3 regions of the Microbacterium sp. GXF6406 genome follow, and region 1 is predicted to be linked to each of the others. Evidence: predicted binding sites of a transcription regulator. Region 1 holds the regulator's gene; each other region holds the start of a gene.
The links. Region 1 encodes LexA, which represses DNA repair genes until DNA is damaged. Its sites were predicted from a motif close to TCGAACANNTGTTCGA; they were not measured.
Positions count from the first base shown of each region.

Region 2: ACWAUG_RS04560 (Rv2578c family radical SAM protein) is a predicted target of LexA. The motif match lies at 3,731-3,746, and genes of this name have one in related genera.
Region 3: recA (recombinase RecA) is a predicted target of LexA. The motif match lies at 1,458-1,473, and genes of this name have one in related genera.

Region 1 is NZ_JBSJZH010000006.1:30,560-36,472, forward strand. It holds gene priA (bifunctional 1-(5-phosphoribosyl)-5-((5-phosphoribosylamino)methylideneamino)imidazole-4-carboxamide isomerase/phosphoribosylanthranilate isomerase PriA) at 1-136, opposite strand, end outside; gene hisH (imidazole glycerol phosphate synthase subunit HisH) at 248-883, opposite strand; gene hisB (imidazoleglycerol-phosphate dehydratase HisB) at 880-1,485, opposite strand; gene ACWAUG_RS05220 (histidinol-phosphate transaminase) at 1,482-2,567, opposite strand; gene ACWAUG_RS05225 (LysM peptidoglycan-binding domain-containing protein) at 2,588-2,950, opposite strand; gene lexA (transcriptional repressor LexA) at 3,216-3,902, shown strand; gene ACWAUG_RS05235 (alpha/beta hydrolase family protein) at 3,960-5,852, shown strand; gene smpB (SsrA-binding protein SmpB) at 5,856-5,913, opposite strand, start outside.
Region 2 is NZ_JBSJZH010000005.1:17,223-23,135, reverse strand. It holds gene ACWAUG_RS04565 (glycoside hydrolase family 16 protein) at 229-2,583, shown strand; gene ACWAUG_RS04560 (Rv2578c family radical SAM protein) at 2,642-3,688, opposite strand; gene ACWAUG_RS04555 (M15 family metallopeptidase) at 3,807-4,733, shown strand; gene ACWAUG_RS04550 (acyl-CoA dehydrogenase family protein) at 4,882-5,913, shown strand, end outside.
Region 3 is NZ_JBSJZH010000001.1:2,240-8,152, reverse strand. It holds gene pgsA (CDP-diacylglycerol--glycerol-3-phosphate 3-phosphatidyltransferase) at 1-237, shown strand, start outside; gene ACWAUG_RS00045 (CinA family protein) at 234-740, shown strand; gene ACWAUG_RS00040 (helix-turn-helix domain-containing protein) at 873-1,181, shown strand; gene ACWAUG_RS00035 (DUF3046 domain-containing protein) at 1,195-1,419, shown strand; gene recA (recombinase RecA) at 1,671-2,723, shown strand; gene ACWAUG_RS00025 (regulatory protein RecX) at 2,766-3,566, shown strand; gene ACWAUG_RS00020 (Cpe/LpqF family protein) at 3,577-4,908, opposite strand; gene miaB (tRNA (N6-isopentenyl adenosine(37)-C2)-methylthiotransferase MiaB) at 5,043-5,913, shown strand, end outside.

The sequences.
Region 1 (5,913 bases):
CGCCCGCGGCATCCAACGGATCGCCGTAGCTGGTCTCGGAACCGGCCTCGCCCTGCGTGAGACGGACGGCCTGGCCGCCGGCGACATCGACCGCCGGCAGAAGGGTGAGCTTGGGCGTGGACGCGAAATCGTTCATGTCATCCTCAGGTGGGTGAAGTGCGCCGATCGAGGTGCACGGAATCCGAGACTAGCCCGGCGGGGTTCAGGGTTCAAAACGGCGACGACTCATTGAGACCGCCACCTCGGCTCAGAGGCTGTCGACCCAGTTCTTGAGAAGACGGATGCCCGCCGCACCGGACTTCTCCGGGTGGAACTGGGTCGCCGACAGCGGACCGTTCTCGACCGCGGCGAGGAACGGGTCTCCGTACGTCGTCCAGGTGAGCTGAGGCTTCGGGAACGGCGGGATGACGTCGAGCTCCCACTTTTGCGCCGCGTAGGAGTGCACGAAGTAGAAGCGCTCCTCCTCCAGGCCGCGGAACAGGATGCTGCCGGCATCCGGGGTCACCGTGTTCCAGCCCATGTGCGGCAGCACCGGCGCGTTGAGCTCGGTGACGGCCCCCGGCCATTCGCCGAGACCGGCGACGTCCTGGCCGCGCTCCACGCCGTGCTCGAACATCACCTGCATGCCGACGCAGACGCCGAGGACCTTGCGCCCTCCCGCCAGACGCCGCTCGATGATCTCGTCGCCGCCCTTCGCGATGAGAGCCTCGCGCACGGCCGCGAACGCTCCGACGCCGGGGACGAACAGCCCATCGGCTTCGAGCGCAGCGGTGCGGTCGCCCGTGAGGACCGCATCCGCGCCTGCGGCGATCAATGCCTTGACCGCTGAATGGACGTTCCCCGAGTCGTAGTCGTAGACCACGACGGTCGGGCGGCGGGTCACAGGGCTCCCTTGGTCGAGGGGATGCCCTCGACCAGCGGGTCCAGAGCCTTCGCCTGACGGAACGCGCGGGCGAAGGCCTTGAACTCGGCCTCGGCGATGTGGTGCGGGTCGCGACCGCCGAGAACGCGCACGTGCACGGTCAACCCCGCGTGGAACGTCAGCGCCTCGAAGACGTGGCGCACGAGCGAGCCGGTGAAGTGTCCGCCGATCAGGTGCATCTCGAAGCCTGCGGGCTCGCCGGAGTGCACGAGGAAGGGACGTCCGCTGATGTCGACGACGGCCTGGGCGAGCGCCTCGTCCAGCGGGACGAGGGCATCTCCGTAGCGGGAGATTCCCGATTTGTCGCCGAGGGCCTCGCGGATCGCCTGCCCCAGCACGATCGCGGTGTCCTCCACCGTGTGGTGGGCATCGATGTGGGTATCTCCCGTGGCGCGGACCGTGAGGTCCGTGAGCGAATGCTTCGCGAACGCCGTCAGCATGTGATCGAAGAAGGGCACCGAGGTGTCGATGTCGCTGCGGCCGGTGCCGTCAAGGTTGACGGTGACCTCGACGGTCGACTCGGAGGTGTGTCGGCCGCGGGTCGCGATACGGGAAGCACTCATGAGGCTGATTCTACCGACGCCAGCGCGTCGAGGAACGCCGTCGTCTCGGCCTCGGTGCCCGCCGTCACGCGCAGGTGGTTCGGGATGCCGACATCACGGACGAGGACGCCCCGATCGTACAGCGCCTGGAACGTCGCCCTCGGGTGCTCCACCCCGCCGAAGAGCACGAAGTTCGACCAGGACTCGTGCGGCCGGTAACCCAGCGCCTCGAGCGTCGCCGTGATGCGATCGCGCTGCTGGACGATCTCATCGACCATCCCGAGCATGGTGTCGGCATTGCGCAGCGCGGCGACCGCGGCCGCCTGCGTGAGGGCGCTGAGGTGGTAGGGCAGGCGCACGAGGCGAAGCGCATCGATGAAGGCGGGGTCTGCGGCGAGGTACCCCACCCGGGCACCGGCGAAGGCGAATGCCTTGCTCATCGTGCGCGAGATCGCGAGGCGGGGACGCCCCTCCAGGAGGCTCAGCGCCGAGACGGCGTCACGCGACGCGAATTCCCAGTACGCCTCGTCGACGACGACGACGCCACGGGATGCCGCATAGACGGCCTCGACGACGTCGAGGCCGAGCGGGGTTCCCGTCGGGTTGTTCGGACGGCACAGCAGCACGATGTCGGGATCGTGCATCTCGACCTGCGCGGCGGCCTCTTCCGGCGTGATGGTGTAATCATCGCGCCGCTCCCCCGCGACCCAGCGGGCGCCCGTTCCTTGAGCCAGCAACGGGTACATCGAGTAGGTCGGCCCGAAACCGAACACCGTGCGATCGGGGCCGCCGAAGGCCTGCATTATGTGCTGGAGCACCTCGTTGGAGCCGTTGCCCGCCCAGATCTGCGCAGCATCCAGGCCATGCCCGAGGTATCCGGCGAATGCCTCGCGCAGCGCCGTGAACTCGCGGTCGGGGTAGCGGTTGACATCACGCAGAGCGACGGCGATGTCATCGAGGATTTCACTCGCAACCGCGTCAGGAACCGGATGCGTGTTCTCGTTGACGTTCAGCGCGACAGGCAGCGGGGCCTGCGGAGCACCGTAGGGGGTGAGTCCGCGAAGATCGTCGCGGAGGGGCAGGTCGTCGAGTGAAGCAGTCACCCTTCCATGCTACGGGGAGATCAATTCGAGTACTGCGCGGGAATCGCGATCCGCTCGCCGACCTGGACCGCCCCGTTGCTGCGGACATTCAGACGCTGGATCTCATCGATCACGATACGCGGGTCGACACCCGGCGCCACGGACTCGGCCACCGACCACAGGGTATCGCCCGGCAGGATCGTCACCATCTCGAACCCCGTCGCCGGCGAGGACTCACCCGAGGCGAGCGCCGAGCCCCCGCTGAGCGCGACGAGACCAACGACGGCCGCCAGCGGAACTGCGGCGAGCCCGAGCAGCACAGCTCGGCCGCGCGCGGTCAGACGCAGCCGCGTCGTCGCGCGCACGGGGCTGATGACCGGGGCACTGATGCTGGTGCTGCTCATGAGTTTGTCTCCTCTGCCTGTGGACGCAGTGTTCGCATTCACCGCTCGGCCGGGAGCGGTGAATGCGAAGCTACGTTCCGAACTTATCTTCGAATTCGAATGGATGTCAAGGATTATTCGAAAACCCGGCATCCGATTCGAGGACACGCTCGAACAGATATTCCGAATCGGGGCGAATCTCCGCTACGGTTCTCGATAACGAGACCCCACCACGGGCCGCAGACATTCGAAGAGCACCGCCGGAACCGCGCACCAAGGAGCATGCATGAGCGACATCGCCGTCCCCGACCCCGAGGCCGGACGCACCCGTCGTCGCAAGAGTCTCAGTGCCAAGCAGATGGCGATCCTCGAAGTCATCCAGTCCTCGATCGCGACGAACGGCTACCCGCCGAGCATGCGCGAGATCGGCGACGCCGTCGGCCTCAAGTCGCTCTCGAGCGTCACCCATCAGCTCGGCCAGCTCGAGCTGAGCGGGTACCTGCGCCGCGATCCCGGAAAGACCCGTGCGATGGAGGTCCTGATCGATCTCCCCGGTCAGAGCGGCGAGAATCCGGCGGATGCCTCGACCCCCGTCGGCGACGCTGCCATGGTGCCCCTGGTCGGGCGCATCGCCGCAGGCGTCCCGATCACGGCGGACCAGCAGGTCGAGGAGATCTTCCCCCTCCCCCGCCAACTCGTGGGCAAGGGCGACCTCTTCATGCTCAAGGTCTCCGGGGAGTCGATGATCGACGCGGCGATCTGCGACGGCGACTGGGTCGTCGTGCGCACCCAGTCGACCGCCGAGAACGGCGAGATCGTGGCGGCGATGCTCGACGGCGAGGCGACGGTGAAGACCTTCCGACAGCGCGACGGCCACACCTGGCTCCTGCCCAGGAACTCCTCCTTCGAGCCGATCCTCGGCGATGACGCGGTCGTCCTCGGCAAGGTCGTCGCGGTGATGCGAGCCGTCTGACCGCTCACCGGCCCCGCTCTCCGAGCGGGTGTCGGCGGTCCGGCCTAGGCTCGTGTCATGCCTCAGCCGTACGGAACCTGGTCCTCACCCTTCCACGCCGCCGATATCGCCGCGGCATCGCCCAAGCTCGACGGGTCGCGCTTCGTCGCCGGTGAGATCTGGTGGGGCGAGTCCGTTCCGTCCGAGGGCGGACGGATGAGCGTTCGCAGCTCGAACGGTTGCGAGATCCTGCCCGCGCCGTGGAGCGCGCGATCCCGCGTGCACGAGTACGGCGGCGGGGCATGGACCGCCTCCTCCGATGGCACGCTGTTCTTCGTCGAGGCGACCACGCAGCAGGTCATGAGCCTGACGACGGGTGATTCGCCGATGCCGCTCACCGCGCCCGGACCCCATCACGGCGGGCTGGTCTGGCAACAGGGACGACTGTTCGCGGTGCGCGAGGATCTCTCGCGGGACCCCCATCGACGGGGCATCATCGAGATCCCGACGGACGGGTCGGCGTCCGAGAACCCCGGCGCTCTCCGCATCATCGCCGAGGGTCGATCGTTCTTCGCGCACCCCGCGCTCTCATCCGATGGGCGGCGCATCGCCTACGTCGAGTGGAGCGGCCTCCAGATGCCGTGGCAGCGGGCCTCACTGCGCGTGCGGTCTCTCGAGTCCGACGAGACCTTCTCCATCGGTACCCGCGCCGCGCTGCAGCCGACCTGGATCGACGATGACGAGGTCGTCTATCTCGACGACCGGCCGATCATCGGGAACGGCATCGACGGCCCGGCGCGATGGAGCCTTCATCGAGTGGCGATCGATGCCACCGGCGCCGCAGGCCCCGCGCGGATGATCGCGCCCGCCGATGCCGATACCGGTTATGGCCTCTGGGTTCTTGGAAACCGCTGGTACCAGCGGCTCGCGGACGACCGCATCGTCGCTGTGCGCACCAACGGCGCGGACGAGGTCGTGGTGATCGCCAGCGATGGCTCGATCCGCGCACTCGAGGTCCCCGCCACCGGGCACGTGAGCGTGGACCACGCGGATGGAACGCGCGTACTGCTCTCCGGCGGCGGCGCCTCCGCTCGCGCCGGCGTATGGTCCGTCGATGTCGACTCCGGCGAGGTCACGACGATCGCCGGGGGCTCGCCCGCGGATCCGGCGTGGATGCCGCCGGCCATCGCCCGCACCTTCGCCGGACCGAACGGTCCCGTGCACGCGTTCGACTACGCGCCGGCTAACCCTGAGGCATCCGCACCTAGCGGCGACCTTCCGCCATACATCGTCTTCGTACATGGCGGGCCCACTGCCCACGTCTCGGGTGCGGCGTCCGCCGCGTTCGCCTACTACACGAGCCGGGGCATCGGTGTCCTCGACGTGAACTACGGCGGCTCAACCGGTTACGGCCGCGCCTACCGGGAGCGCCTCGACGGCCAGTGGGGCATCGCGGATGTCGACGACGTGCTCGCCGCGGCACGGGGACTCGCTGAAGCGGGTCTTGCCGATCCCGACCGGATCGCGATCCGCGGCGGCTCCGCGGGCGGATGGACGGTGCTGTCGGCACTCGTGCGCGGCGGGGTCTTCGCCGCCGGGATCAGCCGGTACGGGGTGGCCGATCTGCGTATGCTGGCCGAAGACAGCCACGACTTCGAGAAGCACTACATCTCGGGCCTTGTCGGTCCGCTTCCGCAGGCCGAGCAGCTCTACATCGACCGATCCCCACTCACGCACGCCGATCGTATCGATGTGCCCGTGCTGCTGCTGCAGGGCGCGGACGACCGGGTCGTGCCGGCTTCGCAGTCCGAGGCGATCCGCGATGCGCTCGCCGAACGCGACATCGACCACGAGTACGTGCTCTACCCCGGCGAGGGGCACGGCTTCCGTCGTGCCGAGACTGTCGTCGACTCCATGGAGCGCGAACTGACGTTCCTCGGTCGGGTGTTCGGGTTCACACCGGAGTTGTGAGCTTCACTCCCCCATGCGGTTGCGCAGCCGCATGGCGCGCTCGGCCTCGCGGGTGTCCTGC
Region 2 (5,913 bases), on a different contig from region 1:
CTAACGGCCTCGGGTGGCGATCACGGGTTAATTTCTAAACTTTCTTAACTTTTTCATTGAAGTGCGCCCACGGCATCGGTAATGTTCCTGGACATCCGATGTCTTCTGTCGGATGACTCTGTTCCTGCGGCGCAGTCGCCGCGAAACACGTGAAAGAAAGAGCCTATGACGTCTCGTTTTCTCAGAGCATGCACCGCGGGCGCGGTGGCGGTAGCCTTTGTGGCGCCGTTGTCCGTCACCGCCGCCCATGGCGTAACCATTGACTACAGCGAGCAGGCGCTCGGAGCCGGCGCCGCGACGGCATCCAGCGGCGCGACGGCAGGGGGTGAGAACGCGGATCACGGCGTGCGCACCTGCCTCGACGGGCTGACGGATCCGGCCGCGGATGCTCCGACTGCTCTCAACAAGGTCGCGAACTGCTCCTTCGAGGCGCGTGACTTCATCTCATCGGCGCGCGACTGGGAGTGGTTCGGCGATGACGGCACCTCGCACCCGGCGACCGAGACTCTCGCGGACGGCACGGAGAACACCTTCGCGCTGATCGATACGGGCGCGATCGACAACCACATCTGGCAGTCCGTGCCGACGGTTCCGGGCCGCACCTATGTGGTCTCCGCCGACATCAAGGTCGGTGTCACCGACGGGTACATCCCCAGCGCCGTGTTCCTCACGGCGAAGGGCATGAAGCCGGATGGAACGCAGAACCAGGGGGCGACGACGCAGCTCACCACGGGCGAGCTGACGGATTCGGCCGATTGGAGCCGCAAGACGTTCACGTTCACCGCCGTGAACTGGAACACCTTCGTCGGCACCGTGAAGTGGGCGGCGCAGGATTCCGAGGGGCACGTCTCGAACACGACGATCGCGATGGACAACCTGACGGTCTACGAGCAGGAGTCCTACGACCTCATCTGGAGCGATGAGTTTGACGGCGACTCCCTCGATGAGGACACCTGGGGCTATGAGCTGGGCAATGTGCGCGGCAACGAGCAGCAGCACTACTCGTCGAGCAGCGACAACGTCGATGTCGTCGACGGCAACCTGGTGCTGTCCGCCACCGACCGTCCCGAGGTCGACCAGTACCGCAACACGGCACGCCACGGCGACAACGCGCGTCTGGTGAAGTACAACTCCGGGTCGGTGCGCACCGAGGGTCGCGAGGAGTTCCTCTACGGTCGCGTCGAGGCGCGCATGCAGCTTCCCGAGGGCAAGGGTGCGTTCCCGGCCTTCTGGATGCTGGGCGCGGACTTCCACATGGACGGCCGCATCAACATGGAGCAGGGCTACTCGTGGCCGTCGACCGGTGAGCTCGACATCATGGAGATCATCGGGTCGCCGACCGCTGAGCGCGCGGCGCAGGGCGAGGTCGGCAAGAACGGCAATTCCAACGCGGTCGCCTACGGCACCCCGCACTTCTATTACACGCAGGGCGATGCCGACGGCGATGGTTCGTACGCGCCGAAGGCGCTGGGCGGCAACCTGACGGCTGCGGAGAACTTCTCCGAGGGCTACCACGTGTTCGGCATCGACTGGAACCCGGAGTACATCGCCTGGTACGTCGACGGCGTCGTCTACAACGTCATGTATTTCCCGACGGATTCGACGACGACGGCCGGCAATGAGGCGTTCGTGAAGAGTGAGGTGGAGCGCTTCCAGGCCGCCGCCGACTCGATGAACCGTCCGCAGTACCTGCAGTTCAACCTCGCGACCGGCGGCAACTGGGCGGGTGACGCGGGCGACCACCTGGCCGAGGACGGCGCGAGCTTCGCGATCGACTGGGTGCGTTACTACCGCAGTGCTTCGCAGCAGGCGGCGGCGGATGCCTACTACGCGGATCAGCCGACCATCACGGGTGCGGGCGACCGTGTCATGCACGCCGGTGAGGCCGCGGATCTGCTCGCGGGCATCAGCACGGACGACGGCTTCCACGTCGACTACTCGATCAACGATGAGCACATGTTCGTCAACGGCGGTGTCGAGGGCGGCCGCAACGAGGTGCGTCTTGTCGTGACGGGTGCGGATGACACGGCTGCGCTGCAGGCGTTGGAGCCGGGCGTCTATTCGCTGCACTACAGCGCTCTCGAGGATGGCGCCGTGTACAGCGGCGGCATCACCCCCGAGGCGCGCGTCGCCCGCCAGACGGTGCGGCTGACGGTGCTGCCCGAGGTCGAGGCGGCAGCCGGCGATGCGCTCGCCGATGTGGCGATGCCGGCCAGTTGGTCGTGGGTGGATGAGAGCGAGACGGTCGGCTCGGTCGAGGCGCACGGCGTCCGGTTCAGCCAGGCGGCCGATACGGTCACGGCTCCGGAGGCCCGCCGGTCGACCGTTGTCTCGATCCCGGGATCGATGCTGGCGGATGACGTCGAGCAGGGCGGCGGTGGTTCGCAGCCCGGTGGTGAGAGCGGTTCGGGTGCGGGAGGCGGGAACGGTTCGGATGCCGCGGCCGACGGTTCGGGCGCGAATGCGCTCGCGGCGACCGGTGCCGATTCGACGCCGTTCATCGCGGGTGCTCTGCTCCTGCTGGCGCTGGGCGCCGCACTGCTGGCGCGTGTGCGTCGTCGGGGCGCGCTGACCGAGAACTGAGATCGGGGGAGCGGGGTCGTCGGGCGTGAGCTCGGCGGCCCCGCTTCTGCGTGCCGGCTCAGAACAGCATTGGTTGCGGGGCGGGTTCGCGCGGCGTCGGGGTGAGCACCTTCGGCCGGGTGAGCCGGCGCATCGGCTGCGCCTCTTCGTCGCGGACGTTCAACCGATGGGCCCGGATGAGCGGCCGCATGCGTTGGGCGAGCCACTGCCGATAGCCCGAAGGGGCGACGGCTGCGGCGCCGGGGTAGAGCCCGCGATACGATCCCGCCAGCTCGGGGTGCTCGCGCTCGAGCCACTGCAGGAACCACGGCTTGACGCCGGGGCGCAGGTGCAGGGCGCCGTAGACGACATGATCGGCGCCGGTGGCGCTGATGCGATGAAGGGCCTGATCGATGGCCGCGACCGAATCGGTCAGGTGCGGCAGGATCGGCATGAGGAAAACCCCGACGCGGAAGCCCGCCTCGGTGAGAGCCTGCACGGTGTCGAGTCGCGCCTGCGTGGAAGGGGTGCCCGGTTCGATCGAGCGCTGCAGGTCGTCGTCGTACATGGCGATCGACATCTGGATGTCGACGGGGACGCGCTTCGCCGCTTCGGCGAGCAGCGGGATGTCCCGGCGGATCAGCGTGCCCTTGGTGAGGACGGAGATCGGCGTGCCGGATTCGGCCAGCGTGCCGATGATGTCGGGCATGAGCCGGTAGCGGCCCTCGGCGCGCTGATAGGGGTCGGTGTTGGTTCCCAGAGCGACGGTCTCGTGCTGCCAGGAGCCGCGGGCCAGCTCACGGCGCAGAACTTCGGCGATGTTCGTCTTCACGATGATCTGGGAGTCGAAGTCGCCGCCGCCGTCGAGGTCGAGGTACTCGTGCGTGCCGCGGGCGAAGCAGTAGGTGCAGGCGTGCGAGCAGCCGCGGTAGGGGTTGATCGTCCAGGCGAACGGCATGCGCGAGCCGCCGGGAACGCGGTTCAGGGCCGACTTGGCGAGCACCTCGTGGAAGGTCATGCCCGCGAACTCGGGCGTCGTCACCGAGCGGACGACACCGGTGCGGCTCTCGAGCCCGGGCAGCGCCGCAGCATCCGCCTCATCGATCATTTGTCCCTGCCATCGCATGCATTCATTCGAACAAAGAAGCGATGTTAAGTCAATCGAGGTTCGAATATCTCTTCTTCCGTCCGGTGTCCGAGGCACCCGTTTCTCGGTTCCCAGCCGGAAGCGCCACAATGGAATGATGACCGACGCTCTGCACCCCCGGCACGCGTCGCGCCCCTCCCACGTGCTCCCGATCGCCTTGCCGATCGGTCTTCTGGTGACGGTGCTCGGCTCGCTGTGGGCCCTGTCCGAGACGCCCGCGGCGATCGAGGCGGTCCTGCCCCCGGCGCCGGCCATCGCCGCGCAGCTGCCGGGCGTCGCCCTCGAGGGCAGGGTGGCGGCGGACCCCTGCTCCGAGCCGACGGTCATCGAGGCTCTCGGCGCGGGCGACTCGGAGGCGGCGATCGCCGGATTCGGTGGGGGAGGGGCCTTCCGCGATGCGGTCGTCAGCGGCAACGCGCCCTGCATCTCCCTCTCCGACCCCGAGCATCCGTGGGTCGTCGTCAACAAGGCCCGCCCGCTCGATCCCGTCGACCATGTACCGGGCGCCCTCGCCGGGGTGTCGGTGCCGTCGACCACCTCGTCGAACAGCATGCGCGCGGACACCGCCGCGGCGCTCGACGCCATGGGAACTGCACTGCGCGATGCCGGTGCGGGGGCGCTGGGGGTCAACAACGGCTACCGCTCCTACGACCTGCAGATGCGCAACTATCGCGGGTATGTGAACTCCAGCGGCCAGGCGGGGGCGGATGCCTCCTCCGCACGCCCCGGGCACAGCGAGCACCAGACGGGGCTGGCGGTCGACGTCGTCTCGTGCAGCGGAGGCTGTGGCGGGATCGAGGCCTTCGGGGGCACGCAGGAGGCGATCTGGATCGCCGAGAACGCCTGGCGCTACGGATTCATCGTCCGTTACGAGGACGGCGAGACCGCCGTCACCGGCTACATCCCTGAGCCGTGGCATCTGCGCTACATCGGCCCGGCGCTCGCCGCGGCCTATCACGAGGGCGGCTATCACTCGCTCGAGGACTTCTTCGGTCTGCCCGCCGCCCCCGACTACGATCACTGATCCGCCGCGCTGTTCTGTGGCTTCCCACAAACGCGCGCGGCGCTGTGGCGCGCGCCGGGGAGCCATTCGCACAACCGTCCGCCGAGGCATCCGCTCTCGGTCGTAGACTCGCGGCAGCAAAGACGCACGACACGTTCGGGAGGACGGCATGGAACGCGATATCTACGACGAGGACCACGAGGCATTCCGCGATCTGGTGAAGGATTTCGTCAAGCGCCACGTGAGCACCGAGAGCATCGAGAAGTGGGATGCCGCGGGTGAGATCGACCGCGAGACGATGCTCGCCGCGGGTGAGGCCGGCATCATCGGGCTCTCGGTTCCCGAGGAGTTCGGGGGTGCGGGAATGCTGCAGGATTACCGCTTCCGCACGATCGTGAACGAAGAGGTCATCGGCGCGGGTGCGGGCTCCCTCGCGGGTGCGTTCGGCATCCAGGATGACCTGGCGGTTCCCTATCTCGTGCACATGGGCACGCAGGCGCAGAAGGAGAAGTGGCTGCCGCGCATGGCGACCGGTGAGATCCTCGGTGCGCTGGCGATGACCGAGCCGGGTGCGGGTTCCGACCTGCGCGGCATCAAGACCACGGCGAAGAAGGTCGATGGCGGTTATATCGTCAACGGCGCGAAGACGTTCATCTCTTCGGGCAAGACGGCCGACATCGTCGTCACGTTCGTCAAGACGGGCGAGGGCAATCGTCCCGACGCGTTCAGCCTCGTGATCATCGAGAGCGGCATGGAGGGCTTCGACCACGGCAAGAAGCTCAACAAGATGGGTTCGCACGGCCATGACACCGCCGAGCTGTCGTTCAGCGATGTGTTCGTCCCCGAGGAGAACCTCGTCAGCGGGCAGGAGGGACAGGGCTTCATCCAGCTGATGATGAACCTGCCGCTGGAGCGCCTGTCGATCGGCATCGCGGCGGCTGCGGCCTCCCAGGCGGCGCTGAAGTGGACCGTCGAGTACACGAAGGACCGCGAGGCGTTCGGCGAGCGGATCATCGACTTCCAGAACACGCGTTTCAAGCTGGCCGACGTCGCCACGACCGTCGATGTCATGTGGGCGTACCTCGACAAGGCCCTCCTGGCGTACAAGGACAAGAAGCTCACCGGCGAAGAGGCCGCGAAGGTGAAGTTCTGGACGACCGACCGCGAGTGGGAGATCCTCGACACCTGCGTGCAGCTGCAC
Region 3 (5,913 bases), on a different contig from region 1:
CGCTTCATCGTCGCGAGCAGCCACATCGTCGCCGCGGCATGGATGGGCAAGGTCAAGACCGCGCTGCAGGGCGTTGCGCTCGGCTGGTGCCTGCTGCCGCTTCACGTCCTCGTCGGCTTCGACGTGTGGACGCTGGTCGGGGCGGTGCTGATGTGGGCGACACTGGCCATCACGATCCTCAGCGGAATCGACTATGTGCTGGCGCAGATTCGCGGAGGCAAGGCCTCGGCGCGATGAATGACGCTAAGCGCCTCGTCTCCGCTCTCCTCGAACAGGGGTGGACGCTGGGAATTGCCGAGTCGCTCACCGGGGGTGCGCTCGCTTCTGAGGTGGTTTCCGTTCCCGGATCGTCGGGGACGCTGCTCGGCGCCGTCGTCGCCTACGCGACCCCGGTGAAAGCGACGCTGCTCGGCGTCGAGGAGTCTCTCCTCGACGAGCATGGGCCTGTGCACGCGCGGGTGGCCGAGCAGATGGCCGAAGGGGTGCGCAGCTGCGTCGCGGTCGAAGGCCGGGTGGCTGATGTCGGGGTGTCGACGACAGGGATCGCCGGGCCCGCCTCGCCGGACGGGCAACCGGTCGGCACAGTGCACATCGGAGTCGCCGGCCCGTTCGGAACGAGTTCGGAGCGCTTCGTGTTCTCCGGTGGGCGCGCGGAGATCCGCGAGCAGACGGTTCAGTCAGCGATCGCGTTGCTTCTGCGTTCTCTCGAGGAATATCGTCACGGTAACCGCGGTTGTTAGTGACGTGGTTGTCATAGATGCGTTCACATCCAAAGCACAGCGGGAAACGGTAACGTTTTGTTCGCCAGGTCGGGTTAGACTGGCGATCCGTTTGGAAGAGGGCCCGATCAGGGGTATGGAGGGGAGGTTCCGATGATTCTTGTTCGACAGGAGATCGGCGAGGTGCTGAGGGACTTCCGCCTGCAGAAGGGGCGCACGCTCCGCCAGGTCGCGAGCAAGGCCTCCGTCGCGCTCGGATACCTCAGTGAGGTCGAGCGAGGCCAGAAGGAGGCGTCGAGCGAGATCCTCGCCTCGGTCGCCGAAGCCCTCGATGTCCCCATCTCGTTGATCATGCGCGAAGTCGGTGACCGAATCTCGGTCCTCGAAGGCATCCAGGTGTTCCCCGATGTCGTTCCCGACGACCTGGTCGCATCCATCGAGCCCGAACTCTCCCTGCACTGAGCGCGCACTTCTGATGCGACGCAGCGAGTTCCTTCGCGCGGTTGACCGGGAGTTCGGCGCACGAGCGCCCATGCTCACGACAGATCTTGTGCTCGACGCGGTGGGTGGCAGAACCGCCGCGCAGGCGCTCGAAGCGGGCATCGCTCCGCGCGATATCTGGGCGGCGCTGTGCGCCGAAACAGACGTGCCACTCGAACGTCGTTACGGTGTTGGTCGCCTCGAGCCCCAGAGAAACTGAGTCTTTCCCGGCGCCGTTCGTCATTTTTCGGCGTGTCATCGAATATGTGTTCGAAATACACGTAGAGTTCTGCACAAGTGGTTTCGAGGCGCTGTTCTCCACCGTTCCTGGCCCTGCCGATCGAATGTCGGAGGCTCCGTCTACCGTGTTGAACAGGCCGAAAAGCCATACGCCTTGTCGGAGAGTCCGCCCCATCCGGGGCGGCCGCGACAGCCTACAGGCGGCACCATGCGAAACACGAGGAGCACATCATGCCATCAGCAGCAGACCGCGAGAAGTCCCTGGAATCCGCACTCGCCCAGATCGACCGTCAGTTCGGCAAGGGCTCGGTCATGCGCCTGGGCAGTGATGAGCGCGCGCCCGTGGCCGTGATCCCCACCGGCTCCATCGCCCTCGACGTCGCGCTCGGCGTCGGAGGCCTTCCGCGTGGCCGCATCGTCGAGATCTACGGTCCGGAGTCCTCCGGTAAGACGACTCTGACGCTGCACGCGATCGCCAACGCACAGCGCGCGGGCGGCATCGCGGCCTTCATCGACGCGGAGCACGCGCTCGACCCCGAGTACGCGAAGAAGCTCGGCGTCGACATCGATGCGCTGCTGGTCTCCCAGCCCGACACGGGTGAGCAGGCGCTCGAGATCGCCGACATGCTCGTGCGATCCGGCGCGATCGATCTGATCGTCATCGACTCGGTCGCGGCCCTCGTGCCCCGTGCTGAGATCGAGGGCGAGATGGGTGACTCCCACGTGGGTCTGCAGGCGCGACTCATGTCGCAGGCGCTGCGAAAGCTCACGGGTGGTTTGAACCAGACCAATACGACGATGATCTTCATCAACCAGCTGCGCGAGAAGATCGGTGTCTTCTTCGGCTCTCCCGAGACGACCGCCGGTGGAAAGGCGCTGAAGTTCTACGCATCGGTGCGCATGGACATCCGTCGCATCGAGACCCTCAAGGACGGCACGGACGCCGTTGGTAACCGTACGCGTGTCAAGGTCGTCAAGAACAAGATGGCTCCGCCGTTCAAGCAGGCCGAGTTCGACATCCTCTACGGTGTCGGCATCTCGCGGGAGGGCAGTCTGATCGATTTCGGCGTCGAGCACGGCATCGTGAAGAAGTCGGGCTCCTGGTACACCTACGACGGCGACCAGCTCGGTCAGGGCAAGGAGAACGCCCGTAACTTCCTGCTGAAGAACCCCGACATCGCCGCGACGATCGAGACGCAGATCAAGCAGAAGCTCGGTATCGGCGGCGCCGTGGCTGAAGAGGTCGCGGCTGCAGACGACCTCGCAAAGCGTCGTCCGGCGTGATCGACGTCGCACCCACCCCGGTGTTCGGATCGCGGGTGAGCTATGTCTGATCGGGGCGAGGGCGATCTCGCCCCGATCATTCCGCTGTTCGGCGGGCGGATGAAGCGAGCTTCGGAGCTCAGCGGGGGAGACGGCCCAGCGTCGGCCGGCGGATCTCGGGGCATCGGTGAGCCGTCGCATCCTTCCAGCTCGGCGATGGCCGTCAGCAGTCCGTCCGATGCGCAGCGTCGTCCGACGTTCCGCGTCATCGAAGACACTGATGAGGCCGATGAGACGCACTTCGAGGGGGGACGCCCCGGCGGAACCGCGTCGGACGGGCAGGGGGCGGTGGACTCCGAGGATGTCCGTCGTGCGGGCGAGCAGGCGCTACTGCGCAAGCTTCGCGCGCGTTCATTGTCCGTCGTCGAAGCGCGACAGATCCTTCGCGGCTGCGATCTCGACGCGGCTCAGATCGATGACGTGGTCGATGATTTCAGCGAGCGTCGCTACCTCGACGATGCCGAGCTCGCGCGTCAGGTCGTGATGTCCGGCGTGGAGCGCAAGGGGCAGGGCCGTGTGGCTCTCGCCCGTCTGCTTTCTCAGCGCGGCGTCTCGCGAGACATCATCGACATCGCGCTCGACGAGTTGCCTGATGACGACGCGGAGCGCGCTCTGGAGTTCGCACGGACGAAGGCTCGGTCGCTAGCCCGGCTCGACTACGAGACGGGGCTGCGGCGTCTGCTCGGACAATTGGCGCGTCGGGGCTATAGCGGGCCCGCCGCGATGAACGCCGCGCGCACCGCGCTCAAGGAAGCGGCCTTCGGGGGCCCGGCGACCGGCGTCCGGTTCGTCGAATCCGACTGACCCCTCGCGGTCATCCCGCGTTGATCGCGAAGAGATCGGAGGCGATAGCGAACAGCTCCGCCTCCGTCTCGGCATCGATCGGCTCCGCGTCCGACCCCAGGACGACGACGGTCATGATGCTGCCATCGGCGCGGACGGCCCGCCACGAACCCGTGATGACACCGAGATTCGATCCACCCTTGTACGAGACCGACGGCCACGCTGCGGGGTCGACCACGACGCCGGGATTCTCGGAGAGTGCGGTGCGGATGACGGGATCGGCATCGCCATGTTGGGCGAGGATCGCGTGGAGCTCGGCGATGTCCTGGGCGGACGCGAACCATTCGAGACCGTATTGCCAGGCCACACGCTCATCGATGTCGTCGACATCGATCTGGAATTCCCGCGTGCGGAGGACCTCCAGGACTTCGCGCCGGACGCTCTCATCCCCGTCCGCCCAGGCATCCTGCAGGTCGACATGTCCGCCCCACACCAGGTCGAACATCTCCCGGGTCGTGAGGAATGGGTGCATCAGTTCGGGCTCGTGGTGGTTCCCAGCCTCAACCGCGTGCTCGACGGCTTCGCGTCCGAGAAGCTCGACGAGCATGTCGGTGGCTGTGTTGTCGCTGATCGCGATCATCTTCGTGGCGGCATCTTGAACGGTCACATCGGTGCCGTCAGGCAGGTTCTGAAGGTCTCCTGAGGGGAGGCTGCGCACCGCATCCGTGACGGTGATGTTGTCATTCCAACTGATGTCACCCGCTGAAACGGCCTCTGCCAGCGCCTCGAGGACGTACAGCTTGAAGACCGAGCCCAACGGGGCCGGCGCTTTCTCATCGATGGACATGATCGTCTCGTCATCGATCTGCACCAGCACGCGAGCGGTGAGGGGGAGAGCGCCGAGGCGTTCGGCGACATCATCGTTGGAGACGGCGGGTGTGCGCTGGGGCGTCACCGGCCCCAGGAAGAGCCCGCCGATGAGCTGATCATCGTCGATCGAGATGCTCAGATCGAACGGTTCGCCCAGCGCGCCGGCGACCGTGACCACCGCTTCGGTTTCCGTGCCGCGATAGGCCGTCACCTCGAGCGGACGGGCCGGCCGGATCTGCGTGTTGATGAGGGAAGCAACGTCCTCGGCACCGACTTCGGCTTGGAACTGCGCGCTGAGCCGGCTTTCCCATGCCGTCGCGGTGGTGTCGTCATCCGCGTTCATCTCGTCCAGCACCCACTGGGCGGCATCACCGACCGGGGTCGACGGAATCGAGGTTGAATCGGAATCCTCCGGCGCCTCTGACTTCGCCGCGCAGGCAGTGAGGAGCAGCCCCGCGACCGCGATGATCGCGATGATGGTCTTCTTGCGCATGTGATTCGGATCCTCGTTCCTGTGATGGGTGCTGGTCTCCAGGCTAGAGAACGATGGGGCCGGAGGGCATCCGTCGAAAGGGGGGATTCCCGCATGGTCCGCCGGGACCGACCGGCTCGTAGAATGGAGGAATCATGTCTGCCCTTTCCTCTGAACCGACGATCATCGCGGCCTCCTCTGCTGCCGTTGACGCCGACGGTCATCAGCGAACCTATGAAGTGCGCACGTTCGGGTGCCAGATGAACGTTCACGACTCCGAGCGGCTCTCCGGTTCGCTCGAGAGCGCCGGATATGCCCGTGCCGAGGCGGGCAGCGAGGCGGATGTCGTGATCATCAACACCTGCGCGGTGCGCGATAACGCCGCCGGCAAGCTCTATGGCACGCTCGGGCATCTGGCCGCGGTCAAGCGCCGCAAGGAGGGCATGCAGATCGCCGTCGGCGGCTGCCTGGCGCAGATGGACAAGGACGCCGTGCAGCAGAAGGCCCCATGGGTCGATGTGGTCTTCGGCACGCACAACATGGGGTCGTTGCCGGGCATGCTCGAGCGTGCCAAGCACAATGGCGAGGCCGAGCTCGAGATCCTCGAGTCCCTCGAGGTCTTCCCGTCGACGCTGCCGACGAAACGCGATTCCGCCCACAGCGGCTGGGTGTCGATCTCGGTCGGCTGCAACAACACGTGCACGTTCTGCATCGTGCCGCACCTGCGCGGCAAGGAGAAGGATCGACGCCCCGGCGACATCCTGAATGAGATCCGTCTGCTCGTCGAGGACGGCGCGATCGAGGTCACGCTGCTCGGCCAGAACGTGAACTCCTATGGCGTCGAGTTCGGCGACCGCCAGGCCTTCAGCAAGCTGCTGCGCGCAGCGGGGGAGATTCCCGGTCTCGAGCGCATCCGTTTCACGAGTCCGCACCCGGCGGCGTTCACGGATGATGTGATCGATGCGATGGCAGAGACGCCGAACGTCATGCCGCAGCTGCACATGCCCCTCCAGTCGGGCAGCGACA